Regions from separate parts of the Nonomuraea sp. NPDC003201 genome, predicted to be linked through region 2. Evidence: riboswitches for the same ligand, from Rfam matches in the RefSeq annotation. Region 2 holds a riboswitch; the other holds the start of a gene.
What was found. A riboswitch is a leader RNA that binds a small molecule or an ion and turns the genes downstream of it on or off. The one in region 2 is predicted to bind cyclic di-AMP.
Positions count from the first base shown of each region.

Region 1: it holds a riboswitch for cyclic di-AMP, as region 2 does, so the genes downstream of both, ACWDX9_RS44815 (CHAP domain-containing protein) here and ACWDX9_RS27605 (glycoside hydrolase family 25 protein) in region 2, are expected to answer to the same signal.

Region 1 covers NZ_JBSFTC010000222.1:10,755-18,268, forward strand. The annotation lists gene ACWDX9_RS44785 (RNA polymerase sigma factor) at 1-186, opposite strand, end outside; gene ACWDX9_RS44790 (YciI family protein) at 290-730, opposite strand; gene ACWDX9_RS44795 (TetR/AcrR family transcriptional regulator) at 816-1,550, opposite strand; gene ACWDX9_RS44800 (LysR substrate-binding domain-containing protein) at 1,615-2,583, opposite strand; gene ACWDX9_RS44805 (alpha/beta fold hydrolase) at 2,758-3,021, shown strand; gene ACWDX9_RS44810 (YoaK family protein) at 2,987-3,733, opposite strand; gene ACWDX9_RS44815 (CHAP domain-containing protein) at 3,984-4,670, opposite strand; cyclic di-AMP (ydaO/yuaA leader) riboswitch at 4,684-4,820, opposite strand; gene ACWDX9_RS44820 (Gfo/Idh/MocA family protein) at 4,938-5,891, opposite strand; gene ACWDX9_RS44825 (aldo/keto reductase) at 5,911-6,732, opposite strand; gene ACWDX9_RS44830 (hypothetical protein) at 6,830-7,514, shown strand, end outside.
Region 2 covers NZ_JBSFTC010000087.1:16,639-24,152, forward strand. The annotation lists gene ACWDX9_RS27590 (BlaI/MecI/CopY family transcriptional regulator) at 1-191, shown strand, start outside; gene ACWDX9_RS27595 (M56 family metallopeptidase) at 188-1,057, shown strand; gene ACWDX9_RS27600 (DegT/DnrJ/EryC1/StrS family aminotransferase) at 1,072-2,241, shown strand; gene ACWDX9_RS27605 (glycoside hydrolase family 25 protein) at 2,257-3,033, opposite strand; cyclic di-AMP (ydaO/yuaA leader) riboswitch at 3,046-3,192, opposite strand; gene ACWDX9_RS27610 (LuxR C-terminal-related transcriptional regulator) at 3,371-3,604, opposite strand; gene ACWDX9_RS27615 (M56 family metallopeptidase) at 3,909-4,778, opposite strand; gene ACWDX9_RS27620 (BlaI/MecI/CopY family transcriptional regulator) at 4,775-5,137, opposite strand; gene ACWDX9_RS27625 (GNAT family N-acetyltransferase) at 5,667-6,326, shown strand; gene ACWDX9_RS27630 (class I SAM-dependent methyltransferase) at 6,364-7,032, shown strand.

The DNA of each region.
Region 1 (7,514 bases), on a different contig from region 2:
CAGGGCGGCGACCAGCGCGTCCTGGGCCAGCTCCTCGGCCAGGCCGACGTCGCGCACCAGCCCGGCGAGCCCGGCGATGAGCCGGGCCGCCTCGATCCGCCACACCGCCTCGATGGCCCGATGGGTCTCCGTCCCCCGGCGGGGGACGGCCTGGGTTCGGGCCTGGTCGTCGGTGTCGGAAGCCATCACCGGCCCATGAGAGCAGCCCGAAGGCGCCGATGGCAACCCGGGCGGCGCGCGTCCCGTCATGTGTCCCAGGGAGCGGTCAGGGTCGGGGCGGGCGCGTGGGTCAGGGGTTGGGCGTGTCGACGCCGAGGCGGTCGCGTAGCGCTTGTTCGCGGTCCCGCTCGTCCGCGGGCAGCGAATCGTCCGGTACGTCCGAAGCGTCGAACACCCGCCACACGTCCAGCCCGATCCCGTCGTACCCCGGCGGCACCGGCACGCGCATCGCCCATTCGATCGCCTCTTCCCGGGACTTGACCTGGATCAGCCAGAAGCCGGCGATGAGCTCCTTGGCCTCGGCGAAGGGGCCGTCGATCACGGTCGCCTTGCCGCCGCTGTACGCGATCTGGGCCCCCTGCGAGCTCGGGTAGAGCCCTTCGGCCGCGAGCAGCACGCCCGCCTTGGTCAGCGCCTCGTTGTAGGCGTGCATGTCGTCCACGACCTCCTGGCTGGGCAGCGCCCCGGCCTCGGTCTCCGCGTTGGCCTTGCCGACGATCATGAATTTCATGGGTGATGTCTCTCTTTCGTCCGGTTCGAGCTCTCGTCGAACGCGTCGAACGGCGACAGGCGGGATCGACACGTACGCGAGAGATTCACTTCGCGAACAGCCGGGCCGCGATGCCGTCCAGAACGTACTCGAGCCCGGTCTCGAACTGCCAGCCCGGCCGGTCCTTGTGCCTGCCCTCGTGGATGTACTGCCGGAAGCCGGGGTAGCGGCCGGTGTCGAGGAGGTACGTGAGCTGCGGGGCCATGCTGAGGTAGACCTGCTGCTCGCTGGACCAGCCCTGACCCGCCATGAGCCGGCGCATCGCGATCTCGGCGCCGGTGACTCCCTGCGTGTAGGAGCCGACGGTGTTGACGACGGTCATCTTGGTGTCGGCGTCCAGGTCAAGGCCGTCGACGGCGCGCAGCGAGCGTTCCGCCACCGCCAGGCGGTTGGGGGTGACGGCGAGCATCGCGCTCGGCGGGAGCTGGGCGAGCCAGAGGTGCTTCAGCACCAGCTCGCGCGTCCTGACGGCGATCTCCCGCAGCGTCTCCCGCCATCCCGCCGTCTCGCCGGGCAGCTCCAGCTCGCCGTAGACGTGGTCGGCCATCAGCTCCAGCAGCTCGTCCTTGCCCGACACGTACCGGTACGCGGCCATCGGGGCGACGCCCAGCTCGGTGGCCAGCCGCCGCATGGTGATGGCGTCGAGGCCCTCCGCGTCCGCGACGCCCACGGCGGTGGTGGCGATGCGGTGCGGGGACAGGGTCTGGCGTGGGGCGGGCGCCGGGCGCTCGAGGCGGGCCCACAGCGGGGGCCTGTCATTGGGCTTGCGCGGGGCAGCCATGGATCACCCTCCTCCCGACGAGTTGGTGTACAACGTATCAGAAGTAGACGACGTACACGCTGATCTACAATGTAAAGGCGTCGAGCTGGTCGAGAAAGGCGCGTGTGGTCGGGGCGCAGTCGTCCGCCGACGGAACGGCCAGGGCCAGCGAACGGGTCATCGTCGGCTCCAGGGGCCGGGTGACGACGGTGCCCAGGTCGGCGGGGAGGCCGAGGGCCGGGACGATGCTGACGCCCAGCCCCGCGGCCACCATCTCCAGGATGGCGGCGGGCCCGCTGGCCTCGAAGGCGACGTCGAGCCGTACCTGGGCCGTCAGCGCCGCACCCATGATGAGGGGACGGCAGCCGGCGGTGGTCAGGATGAACGGCCTGCCCTCCAGATCGGCGAGAGTGACGGCCGGGCGGGCGGCCAGGGAGTGGTCGGCGGGCAGCGCGGCGACCATGTCGTGGGTGCTCAGGTGGACGGTGCGCAGGCCGGGCGCGGGGAGGGTGACGACGCCGACCTCGGCGGCGCCGCGGTGCAGCCATTCGCGGATGTCGTCGTCCATGCCCTCGAAGAGGCGTACGCGGACCTGCGGGTAGCGGTCGGTGAACGCGCGCAGCAGCTTGGCGACGAGCGTGCCGGTGGCGCTGGGGAGGCTGGCCAGGCGGAGTTCGCCGGTGATCTGGCCGCTGGCGGCGGCCACGTCGGCGCGGATGAGGTCGAAGTGGCGCAGGCGGGCGCGGGCGCGGGCGAGGGCTCGCCGGCCGGCCTCGGTGAGGGCGATGCCGTCGCGGTGGCGGACGAACAGGGCGGCGCCGAGCTCGCGTTCGAGGGCGGCGATGGCGCGGCTGACCGCGGGCTGGGGCATGCCGGTGTGCTCGACGGCGGCGGTTCCGGCGCTGGCGGCGTGGGTGGCCCGGTTCGCGGCCGCGGTCGGCGCGGGGGAGCGGCTCTCGGTGGCGGGGCACGACATCGGCGGTGCGGTCGCCCAGCACCTGCTGGTGGAGGGGCAGCCAGAGGTGCGGCGGCTGGCGCTGGTCAACTCGGTCACATACGACTCCTGGCCGGTTCCCGGCGTGGCCCGTTACCGGGATCCGGCCGTGGTGGCGGCCACGACCGTGGAGGAACTGCTGGCCGCCCCCGCAAGGCGGTCACCACCGCGCTCGCCCGGCCGGCCACCGAGGCGGAGCTGGCCGATTACCTTGATCCGTGGAACGACGCGCGGGTGGACCGGTCGTGGATGGCGCTGGCGGGCGCGGCCGACAGCCGTTACACGCTGGACCTGGTGCCCGCACTCAAGGCCGATGGGACGCCGAAGCTGCTGGTGTGGGGGGAGGACGACACGTTCCAGGAGGTCCGGTACGCCGAGCGCTTCGCCGCCGAGGTGCCGAACACGACGCTGGTGCGCGTTCCCGGGGCGGGGCACATCCCGATGGAGCACGATCCGGCCGGGGTCACCCGGGCGCTGGCGGAGTTCTTTCTCGGCTGAGACCACTGCGGGCGACGAGGGCGACGGTGGTGAGCAGGGTCAGCGCGATCGCCAGCGCGGGTGCGGGGCCGGTAGTGAGGTGGAGGGTGGCGCCGGCCAGGGCGCCGAGGAACATCGCGGCAATGGAGGCGGATCGACGCAGGGCGGCCCGGCCCGGCGTGTCGGCGGCCAGGCCCGTGAGGGTCGTGGTGAGGACGTTGGTGACCAGGTCGGGTACGCCGAGCGCTCGTACGGACGCGTTCTGCAGGCCCATGCCGTAGGCGAGCAGCACGATGAGGGCCGCCTGGGCCCAGGCCGTGCGGTGCCCGGCCGTGAGGGCGACGGCGAGGGCGGCGGCGACGAGGAGCGCGTGTACGGCGGTGGCGGCGGCGAACGCCCGTCGCGCGTTCGCGGTGTGCCTGATCACCCGGCCGGCGCTCCAGGCGCCGGCTCCGAAGGCGACGAGGGCCGCCGGGGAGGGCCATTTGGACATCTGGGCCTCCCCGGCCAGGGCGAAGCTGAGGAAGACGATGTTGCCGGTCATGTTGGCGACGAAGACGCGGCCCAGGCCGAGGAAGCTGACGGCGTCCACGAGGCCGGTGACGCAGGCCAGGAGGATCAGCAGGGCGGGCAGGACGCCGTGCGGGTTGGCGCCGCGCGGGAAGAGCCCGTCGGCGACCCGTCGCAGCCCACTCCGGACCAGCCTTCCGGGGCGTCTGCGCGCGGCTGGCATGGTCGGCGGCTCCTTGGCGAGGTCGCGGGCGGTTCGCCTCGGGTCTTCCCCGGTGGCGGGCCGCCGCACTCGCGGGGGTGAAACGCGACGGCCGCACGGCACCGGCCGCCGGGTTCCGCTCGGCACCCCGCCGCACCTGCGGGAAACGCGACGAGCGCGCGTCCCGTTGCGGGACGCGCGCTCGTTTGGCGCTGGGGAAGGCCGGCCAGGAGGTGCCTGGGGGAGTCCAGCCTGGAGGGGGACGGTCCGGTCAGGAGCGGTACTGGGGGTAGCCGTAGCCGACGACCTGGGACTTGGGACGGACGCGCTCCTCGACCTTGCCGTTGCCGGTGTTGCCCTCGACGGTCGAGATGGTGCCGTCGCCGTTGTCCTTCTCGACGAACCCGACGTGCTGGATGTCGTCGAGGTTCTTGCTGCCGCTCCACGAGAAGTACACGATGGCGCCGGGCTTGGCCTCGGTGCCGAAGCGGTGGTTGGCCTGGAACCACTTGGCGTGGGCGACGGTCCAGGCGTCCCAGCCGATCTGCGAGCGGGCGCCGGTCTGGTCGCCGACCCAGGAGACGAACATCGCGCACCAGGCGGCGTTCAGGTAGTCGGTGCGGCTGCCGCCGTCACGGGCGATGGTCTCCGCGGCGCGCTGCGAGTTGGCGTACCAGCGCTGGAACTTGGTGCCGCCGCCGGCCGCGTTCTCGGTGATGCCGACCTGGGACTTGGCGAGCGCCAGGACCTGGCCGGCGGTGACGCCGACCTTGGCCTCGCGCGAGCGCTCGACGTGGTCGGCGACGGTGGCGGTGCTGGCGACGGTGCCGATCGGCTGCTTGTCTGCTGCGGTGGCGCTGGTCATGTGGGCGCCGAACGCGGTTCCGAGGATGGTGGCGCCGAGAAGGACGCGGGCGATGTTGGTCTTCGCAGCAGAGGTAAGACGGATGTTGGCCATCGAGGGGGTTTACTCCTTGCTTCCATGCCGCTTACCGGGTTAGCTGACGGGTTCGGACGTGGAAGCTGCCCTACGGCACCGAAGTGCCGATTCACCCCAAAGGACTGGGTCCCCGGTTCCGCCCGAGGGCGGATTCAGCGGTCACAGGACGTTCCTGTGATGTGTCGTGCGATGGTCGGACAAGTCCGGACAAACCGGACGTATGTCTCAAGAATGCCTCAAACGTAATGCAAAAGGCAAGAGCGTTACAAATCGATAAAGGCCCAGCTAGGCGACCTGCCTGCGAGCCTCGGCCAGAAGCCCCATCATGGCAAGGGATTCGTCGAGCGGCATGATCGAACTTTCGGTCCTGCCTTCGGCCGTCGCGGCCCGGACCTCGCGGAGCTCCCCGGCGTACCCGTTGTCGGCCGGATCGAGGATGTACTCCTCCGGCTCCATGGAGGGCCCGGAGAGCAAAATCCGCGGCGTAGCCCAGAACGGTGCCTGGAGGTCCGCCCGCATCTGAGTTCCTACAACACTGGCATGGTTCGGGTAATTCCCGAGCAACGAAGTCTCCACGAGAGCCTTCCTGCCACCGGGGTAGAGCAGCACGCCGCCGGCCTCCGCATCGACGCCGTTGGGCGCCAGAGTGCCGGTGATCCGCAGGTCGGAGGGCATGCCGAGGAGCAGCTGGGCCAGCCCGAACGGGTAGATCCCGAGGTCCAGGAGCGCCCCGCCGCCGAGCTCCGGCGCCCACAGCCGGTGCTCCGGGTCGTAGGGCTTGGCGAAGCCGAAGGAGGCGTGCACCGAGCGGAGGTCGCCGAAGCGCTCGTCGGCCGCGATCTTCTGGACGAGCGGGTTGAACCGCATCCACATCGCTTCCATCAGGAACACGCCCGCCTCGCGCGCCAGGCGTACCATCTTCTCCGCGTCGTCCACGGTGGCGGCCAGCGGCTTCTCGCACAGCACGGCCTTGCCCGCGGCGATGGCGACCTCGGCCACCTCCAGGTGCTGGGCGTGCGGCGTCGCCACGTAGATCGCGTCCACGGCCGGGTCGGCGGCGAGCCGCTCATAGGAGTCGTACGCGGACTCCGCCCCCAGCGTGGCGGCCAGCGCCTGCGCCCGCCCCAGGTTCCTCGATCCGACGGCGGCCACCCGCATGCCCGGTTCGGCCGCGATGGCCGCCCCGACGGTCCGCGCGATATTCCCTGTCGCCGCTATGCCCCACGCAAAATCCCGCACGCGGGAGATCGTAGACGAGTCAGGTCATGTTGAACGTGTCGGGGTCGGGTCCGATCCGCTGGCCCCTGTTCATCGCGCCGATGGCGGCCATGTCCTCGGCGTCGAGGATGAAGTCGAAGACGCCGATGTTCTCGGCGATGCGCGCCGGGGTGACCGACTTGGGGATCGCGACGTGGCCCAGCTGCAGGTGCCAGCGGAGCACGATCTGCGCGGGCGTCTTGCCGCACTTGTCCGACAGCTTGGCCAGCGCGGGGTCGTTCAGCAGGCCCTGGCCCTGGCCGAGCGGGCTCCACGCCTCGGTGAGGATGCCGTTGGCCTCGTGGAAGGCGCGCAGCTCGCGCTGCTGGAGGTACGGGTGCAGCTCGATCTGGTTGATGGAGGGCACGAGGTCGGTCTCGTTCATGAGCCGGGTGAGGTGGGCGATGCTGAAGTTGGAGGTGCCGATGGCCTTGGCGCGCCCGTCACGGTAGATCTTCTCGATCGCCTTCCACGCCTGCACGTACTTGTCCTGCTGCGGCACCGGCCAGTGGATGAGGAAAAGGTCGATGTAGTCGAGGCCTAGCCGGGCCAGGGACTCGTCGAAGGCCGCCTCCGCGCGGCCGTGGTCGGCGTTCCACAGCTTGGTGGTCACGAACAGCTTCCGGCGTGGCAGCTCACTTTCGCGTACGGCCTGCCCCACGCCTTCTTCGTTGCCGTACGCGGCGGCGGTGTCCACGTGCCGGTAACCGGCCTTGAGCGCGGTCGTGACGGCCCGCGCGGCCTCGTCGGCGGGCACCTGCCAGACGCCGTAGCCGAGCTGCGGGATCTGCACGCCGTCGGTGTTGAGCATGAGCGAGTTCATGCTCTCCATTGTTCACGTCGCGTTTCTGGTGGCTTAAGGCGGCGGGGCTAGCTTGAAGCGGTCGTGAACGGGCCATCACCCGGCTGGGAGGACAGGAGTGGTCGAACAGGCGTCGGCCTGGGTGGAGTCACCGCTCCAGATGCTGTGCGCCGTCGAGGCCCATTACGCGGGCGTGCTCGGCCCCGAGACGGTGGTCGTGCCGCGCGCCGGTCTGCGGCCGTTGAAGGCCACGCGTCGGGAGCTGAGGTCTCTCGGGCTGCCCGACGGCCTGGAGCTGGCGGAGCCGCGTGAGCGCATGCCCAGGCGCGTGCAGGCCGTCGGTGACGCCTTCTCCGGCAGGGTGCAGGTGCGCTGGCTCACCTCGCGTCCCGGACGCATCGTCATCGTGGACGATGGGCTGGCCACGCTCCGGCTGCTGGAGCTGCTGGCCGCGGGGCCGTACCGGCCGCTGCTGCGGGCCAGGGCCCAGCCGGCCAAGCTGCGCTCCGTGCTGGGCCTGGCGGCCGCGCTGCGGCTGCGCCTGAGCGACGTGTCGGTCTTCACCGCCCTGCCCGTGGACGAGGCCCTGGCGGACGGCGTACGGCGGGCCGGGATCAACCTGGTACGCCACCAGTTCGACTGGCTGCGCGCCCAGCCGCCCAGCGCGGAGGGGCCCGCGGAGCGCACGGTCGTCCTCGGCACCTCGCTCGTCCGCAACGGGCTCGTGCACCGCGACCACTACCTGCGCTGGCTGACGGACCTGGCGGCCCAGGAGCCGCTCGCGTACTACCCGCACCGCCGCG
Region 2 (7,514 bases):
CCAAGCAGGGCCGCGCCTACGTCTACCGGCTGACCGCCGACGAGTCCGGGCTCGTCGCGGAGCGCATGTTCGGCCATCTCCGCCTGGCGCACAACCCGTCTGCGGTGCTCAGCCAGTTCGTCCACGGTCTGAGTCCGCAGGAGGAGGCGGCCCTGCGCGCGCTGCTCGAAGGATCCGGGAGCGACAGGTGAATCTGGAGATCTATCTTCCCGTCGCGCTGCTCACCATGGCGAGCACGCTGATGGCCTGGCGGCAGCCGCGCATGCACCCGGCCTGGCACGCCCGGTTGCTGATCCTTCTCATCGGAGCGACGGCCCTGACGGTGCTGGGCATGCTCGCCTTCGTCGTCATGATCGCGATAGGCACATTGACGGCGGCCAAAGCCACCGTGATGGGCCGCGTCCTCATCGGCCACGGGCAGGTTCCCGCGCCTGTCGCCGGTGTGGTGATCGTGCTCCTGCTGATCATCGGCGCCGCCGTCATCCATGCCGTCGCACGCTGGCATCGGGACCTGCGGTATGCCAAGGCGCTGGGCACGGGCGTGGTGGCCGACGAGCGCCCCTTCGCCATGGCGGTACCGGGACGGCGTGGAGGAGTGATCCTCTCCAAGGGGCTGCTGAGCATGCTGTCCCGGCGGGAGCTGGAAGTGGTGCTTCGTCACGAGGCCGCGCACATCCAGTACGGTCATCACCTTTATCTGATGGCCGGCACCATCGCCACGAGGATCTTCCCTGCGCTGATCTACCCCTATCGGGCACTGTGCTTCGCCATCGAGCGCTGGGCCGATGAACAGGCCGCCGCCGCAGTCGGAGACCGCGAGCTGACGGCGCGCACGATCGCACGAGTCGCCTTGGCGCAGCAGGCAAGGGATGCCGGCGCGTTTCCTTCCCTGACCGGCTCGCACATCGCCCGCCGCGTCGAGGCCCTGCTCGGACAGAGCCCACCGGATAACCGCATCACAGGCCCGGTGCTGCTCAGCGGCGCCTGGATGGCCACGGGAAGCGCCATCTCACCCACTCTTTCCCACCATGCCAGCTTGCTGCTTGTGCTGCTGTGACCACGGTGACGGGAATGTTCAAGCGCCTGGAAGCGGAATTCGCCGCTCGTCTCGGACGAGACTGTCTCGCCGTGCCGTCGAACAGGCTTGGCCTGTTCATGGTCCTGAAGCACCTGATGGCCCCAGGCGAGCGCCTGCTGATGTCACCGATCACGGCTGACGAGATCCTCTTCCTGGTGCTCGCCGCCGGGCTTCGACCGATCATGGCGCCGGTGTGCCGGCAGAGCGGCAACATCGACGCCACTCGGATCGACGAACTGAACGTCGACGGGGTGCTGACCACCAACCTGTACGGCCTGCCCGACGACGTCCATGCTCTTGGCAGGCTCTGCGCCGAGCGGCAGATCCCCTTGATCGAGGATGCCGCTCACGCCCTGCAGACCACCGTCGGCGGTGTTCCCGTCGGCACCTTTGGCGCGGCAGGAGTGTTCAGCCTGTCCAAGCATGCGGGCGCGGCACCCGGTGGCGTGATCGCCCTGTCGTCGCCGCATCACCGGCCGGCTCTGCTGGAAATGCGAGAGCGCTGGAGCACTCCCCGATACCGCACAGTGGAACTCGCTGCCCTGCTGAAGACGATTGCCCGCAACGCGCTGGCCGGAACCCTGCTGTCCCTGCCCGCGTGGCACCTGTCCCACGCCCTTGGGCTGCTTGAAAGTCGCCAAGGTCACCGCATCGCGCTACGCCGTACCGCGCTCGCCCCGAGATTGGGCGGTCTGGCCTCATCGCCGTCGGGCGTCGGGGCGCTGGATCCCTGGATCCGCGCCGACAACCACCACTACCGCGCGAGGCCCGGCAGCCTGACCGAGAACTATGCGCTCCGCAGGATGCAGGTGATGGACCGCCAGAGGGAACGTCGCCTGGCAGGAGTGGCGAGCCTTGCCGCTCTCCCCATGGCGGCCCCTGCCGTACGTGATCACATGGACCAGCCGCTGTTCCGGGTGCCTCTGCTGGTCGAGAATCGCGAGCGCGCCATCGAAGCGTTGCGAGGGCGAGGCGTGATCACCGGATACGTCTACGATCCACCCTTCGACGACTACGCCCCCGGCCTGATCGAGCCCTCGCCGCTGCCGCAGGCGGCGAACTGGTGGGCCCGACACGTGCTGCCCGTGGATCCGCTGCAGGCCGAACAGGCCTTGCCGGTGCTCACCACGCTCTCGTCACCTGACGACCGTGCCCACCGTTGAGTGATGTCGGGAAGCTCAGGCGGCAGGGCGGCCCAGGCCGCGCAGTTGGGCGGGGGTCAGCGCGGAGACGTTCTGGTCGATGGGGGATTCGGTGTACTGGTGGATGGCCCAGGACTTCCAGTCGGCCGGTGGGGTGATGGCGCCCTTGGCCTTGCTGTAGTGGGCGACCCACAGGGGGTACTGGGCCAGGCCCTTGCCGTAGGTGTCGGCGAAGTTCCAGCCGCTGTAGATCATCGGGGTGATTCCGGTCTTGGCCTTCACGTGCGACAGCCAGGCCTTGGCCCAGGCGTTGACCTCTGCGACGGACTTGCCGTCGGTGGTCTCCAGGTCCAGGACCAGCAGGTCGCCGGCCTTGGCGGGCTGCGAGTTCACCATGGCGAGGAAGTACTCCGCCTCGGCGATGGGGTTGTTGCTGGGGTGGCCGAAGTGGTACGCGCCCCGCACGATTCCCTTCTTGCCCATTTCGCGCCAGTGGCGGGCGAACGAGGAGTCGCGGAAGGACGTGCCCTCGGTGGCCTTGATGATGCCGAACTGGGCCGGGCTGGCGGTCCAGTCGTACTGGGACTCGTACCTGGAGACGTCCACGCCGTAGGTGAACGCCCTGGTCTCCTGCTGGGTTTGGTGCCGCGCGTCGTGGTCGGTGGTCGAAGCGAGCGCGGTGCCGGTCGCGCCCGTGAAGGCGGCGGTCCCGGCGAGGATCGCGCCGGTGATGGCGAGGCTCAGGTGCTTGGTGGGAAGAGCGCGGTGGCTCTTGAGGGAACGGGCGAGTGCGGCAAGCCGGGGCTTGAGCATGAGGGTATTGACTCCTTGCTTCCATGCCGCCTACCGGGTTAGCTGACGGGTTCGGGCGTGGAAGTGCCCTACGGGCGCAGCCTGGGCTGGCGTCCGATTCACCCCGAAGAGAATGGGTCCCCGGTTCCGCGAGGGGGGCGGATTCGGCGGCCGTACGCGACGCTGGGCGCGGCGCACGGTCTGGTCAACGAAACGGCAACGCAGCAACGCAAAGGCTTGTCACTGCGCTTATCACGGATGCGTAAAAGGTATATATCCCCCATAGATAGTGCAAGTGTGGCAAATCTGGTCACCGGTGTATCGGGCCTGAAGCTCCTTGCTGGTAGCAGGTTCGGAGCTAGGTAAAGGTTTGCGGTCGCCGCTTCCAGGATCTCCTTGTGGAGGATCTCGGTCGTCCCGCGGTGTGGCGGCTGAGGTGAGTGTGGCGACGACCCTGCGAAGATCTGGCTCTGGGCTCTGTGCGGGCCGCGTCGATCGTGGATTCCTCGACGACGAGCGCGGCGGCGATCTCCCGGTTGGACAGGCCGCGGGCGACGAGTTCGAGGGCCTCGCGCTCGCGTGGGGTCAGCACGTCGAGCCTGGCCCGCGTGGCCGCCTATGCCGGACTGGCGCGGGAGCTCGAGATCCGCGCCTGCGGCGGCTCGGCGGACGCGTACCGCGGGCCGGCTCCGTGTCACGTTGCGGCGGATCGCCCGCAGGGACTTCTTCCCGCCCGCCGAGCGGCAGGCGGCGCAGCAGGCCGTACATGATCTCAACCTGTGATGGCACAGCTCATGCGAGGCCGGTGGAGGATGTGGACATGAGAGGCGTTGGGGCAAATGAGTCGGCGTCGCGGCAGCGTACGTCGCCTCAACCTTCGTGGCCTCCTGAGGTGCTCACAGCAGCAGCACCAGGAGGGAGGCGTGGTGCGTGAGGGTGGGTGAGATGGCGGTTCCCGTGGCCATCCAGGCGCCGCCGAGGAGAGCTGGGCCCGTGAAGCGGTTGTCCGGTGGGGTCTGCCCGAGCAGGGCCTCGACCCGGCGGGTGACGTGCGAGCCGGTGAGAGCCGGGTACGCGCTGGAGGTCGACGCCGGTTGCGCCAGGGCGACTCGCGCGATCGTACGTGCGACCAGGACCCGGTCCCCGACGGCCTTGGCGGCTTCCTCGTCGGCCCAGCGCTCCAGAGCGTAGGTCAGCGCCCGGTGCGGATAGACGAGAGCCGGGAAGATCCTCGTGGCGAGGGCGCCGGCCATCAGGTAGAGGTGATGGCGGTGCTTGAGATGCGCGGCCTCGTGCCGCAGCACCACCTCCAGCTCACGCCGGGAGAGCAGGGTCATCAGACCCTTGGAGAGGACCACCCCTCCTTCTCTGCCGGGCACCGCGACGGCGAAGGGGCGTTCGTCGGCGACGAGGCCCATGCCGAGAGCTCGTGCCTTCCTCAGCTCCCCGCGCCAGCTCACGATCGCGTGGACGATGGCGGCGGTGATGATGAGGAGGGCCGCGATCGCGAGGCCGCCCACGGGCGCGGGCACCTGCCCGTGGTCGATGAGGACGTTGCCCATCACGGGGGCATCGGCCGCCTTCAGCGTGCCCGCCGCGATCATGATGACGAACACCAGCACGGCGAGCACGGTCAGCGCTGTGGCGCCGGTGAGCACGACCAGCACCCGCGCGTGCCAGGCCGGGTGCATGCGCGGCTGCCGCCAGGCCATGAGCATGTTGGTCAGGGCCAGCAACGCGACGGGAAGGTAGATCTCCAGATTCACGTGTCGCTCCCGGAGCCTTCGAGCAGTGCGCGCAGGGCCGCCTCCTCCTGCGGGCTCAGCCCGTGGACGAACTGGCCGAGCACCGCGGACGGGTTGTGCGCCAGACGCAGATGGCCGAACATGCGCTCCGCGGCGAGCCCGGACTCGTCGGCGGTCAGCCGGTAGGCATAGGCCCGCCCCTGCTTGGTCCGCTCCACCAGGCGTTTGTCGAGCAGCCGGAACAAGATCGTGTTGACGGTGGTGTAGGCGGGATCGCCGTCCAGCCGGTCACAGATCTCCTGAGGCGGCAGAAAGCCGTCGGCGCCGGCGAGCACGGCCAGCACCTCGGCCTCGAGCTGTCCCAGCTTCCGTCGCGACATCGCTCCTCTTTCCTCGACTCACCGGGTGTCATCGTTATGAAGCCTATGTGGAGGTGATCCTGGTGCACGGCGTCGGTGAAGGTCGCACCATAGGAGCTGCCCAGGACCACGAACCCCCGGCCTCGTCGGAGCCGTACCTCATGGTGCTGTCCATGAGACGGCGTGCCGGGGTTGCGCTGGTCGGCGTTTTGGCGAGCGTCCGTCGCGACCCTCTTGCCGTCGATCGCCCGGACAGCGCACAGAGTGCCTGGATGTCTCATGCGGCAGTCACTGACGGTAGCGTGACCGCCTTGTCGGGAGGGGGAGACGCTCGCTCCGGGCGATCCGGGACGGCTTGAGGGCGTGATGCCGGATGATGCGCAACGTGTCAGTGCGGTCACCAGCACCGCGGAGATCACACAGCGGCTCGCACCATGCCAAGCAGGTCAGGTGGAAGAACAGGGTGACGCGGCCCTCAAGCTACTACTGGTGTAATAGAAATCTAAGGCTCATGCGGCACAAACTATTACACATGTAGTAGCTTGAGGTTATGTCCCTGTTTCCCCCGCCACGGGCGTTGACGGTGTCACTACGCGTGATGGAGCTGCGCGACGTCGCGGCTGCCGTCCGGCTGCACCGGGCCCACCTGGCCGAGGGCTTCTTCGTACAACTCGGCGACAGGTTCCTGCGCCGCTACTACCTGACCTACCTCACGAGTCCGGCCGCCGTCGCCATGGTCGCCGAAGTCAACAGACGGATGGCGGGGTTCCTGCTGGGTTGCACCGATGTCGACATCCATCGCCACCACGTGGCGCGGATGGAGCGCTGGCGCATAGCCCGGGCGGGTGCCGCGGCGCTGCTGGTGCGGCCGGAGCTGACCGGCAGGTTCATCCGCACGAGAGCACAGCGTCCCGCCCGGCGCCTGCGCGCCGCTGGGCGGGACGCCTCAGAGCACGAGCCCCGTGAGCCGGCGGGAGTCCTCAGCCACATCGCGGTGGACGATCGCATGCGACGCTGCGGCGTCGGGAGCCGGCTGGTCGCCGACTTCGCGAACATCGCCGAAGTGTACGGCGTACGCCGCCTCGACCTGCACACCGGCCAGTCCGACGTCAGCGCTCAGCAGTTCTACCGCGACCTGGGCTGGCACCAGCAGGACGTGCTGCACGACAGCGAGGGCAGGGCGTGGGTCCCCTTCCACAAGCACTTGTAGACGCCGACATCGCCGTACCCGATCCCCGAGGAGAGACATGTCCAAGGCGGGCGATGCCCTGCACCGCGCGTTCTTCAACGCGCTGTCCCACCTGCCCGCGGCCGGAACCGACCGGGCACTGAGCCGGTACTTCAACTGGCGGCACCGGAAACCGGATCCCTGGAACTACTCCGGCGACCGGTACGAGCGCGCGCGTCACGCCGCCACGCTCCGGCATCTTCCTCGGCGTGACTACCGCCGGATCCTCGACGTCGGCTGTAGTGAGGGCATCTTCACCGATCTTGTGGCCCGGTCCTATCCGGCGGCCGAGACCATCGGCGTGGACATCTCGCCACATGCCGTCAGGGGCGCAACCGCCCGGGCCGCATCGCCGGCGCGCTTCGAATGCCTGGACATCCGGCGCGAGACTCCCCGAGGGACGTTCGACCTCGTCATCTGCTGCGAGATGCTCTACTACATGGGCGGCTCGACCGCCCTGCGCCAGGTGTCACACCGGCTGCGCGGGCTCCTCGCGCAGGACGGCGTGCTCGCGCTGGCCCACCCCTGGCCCGAGGCGCGGCGCCTGCACCGCCACTTCACCGACGACCCGGCCCTGGCGACGGTCGGCGAGCACATCGTCAGCGACCGGAGCCGGCCGTACGCGGTCTGCCTCTACGAACGCTCCGCGGTGGCTCCCTTCCGCGCGGCCGAGCGGAGGGCCTCATGAAGATCACCGCATCATGCCCGCCGACGCTCGGCACCGGCAAACCGATCGGGGCGGGACTCGCCGATGCCCAAGGTGCCGTGCCGGCCCCTGAAGCCGACCCGACGCGCCATCCCTGCTCAAGGCGTGCGGGCTGAGCGTCTGGGAGTTTGACCACCTCGTGGCCGGCCAGTTCCCGGGTCATCATTGCGCGGACCGGTTCCTGAAGGCGTGCGGCGCGCTTCGGGTGGGACGGCCTGGGCGCACGGGCTGAAGGCCGCTTCAGTTGAGGTCCACAGCTTGAGCTCTTCCTGCTGTATGAGAACGCTCTAATGGACCGCTCGCGTGTGTCCAATCGGCCGGGCGGGAAAGTAAGCACTGGCGGGTGTATTGGGGGCAGGGATGCGACAGAGACTGTGGTGGCTTCTGCCGGTCACCACGGTCGTGCTTCTTCTCGCGGCCACGTCCCTGCTTGTTGTCGCGCAAGGCGCCCAAGCATCGCCGCT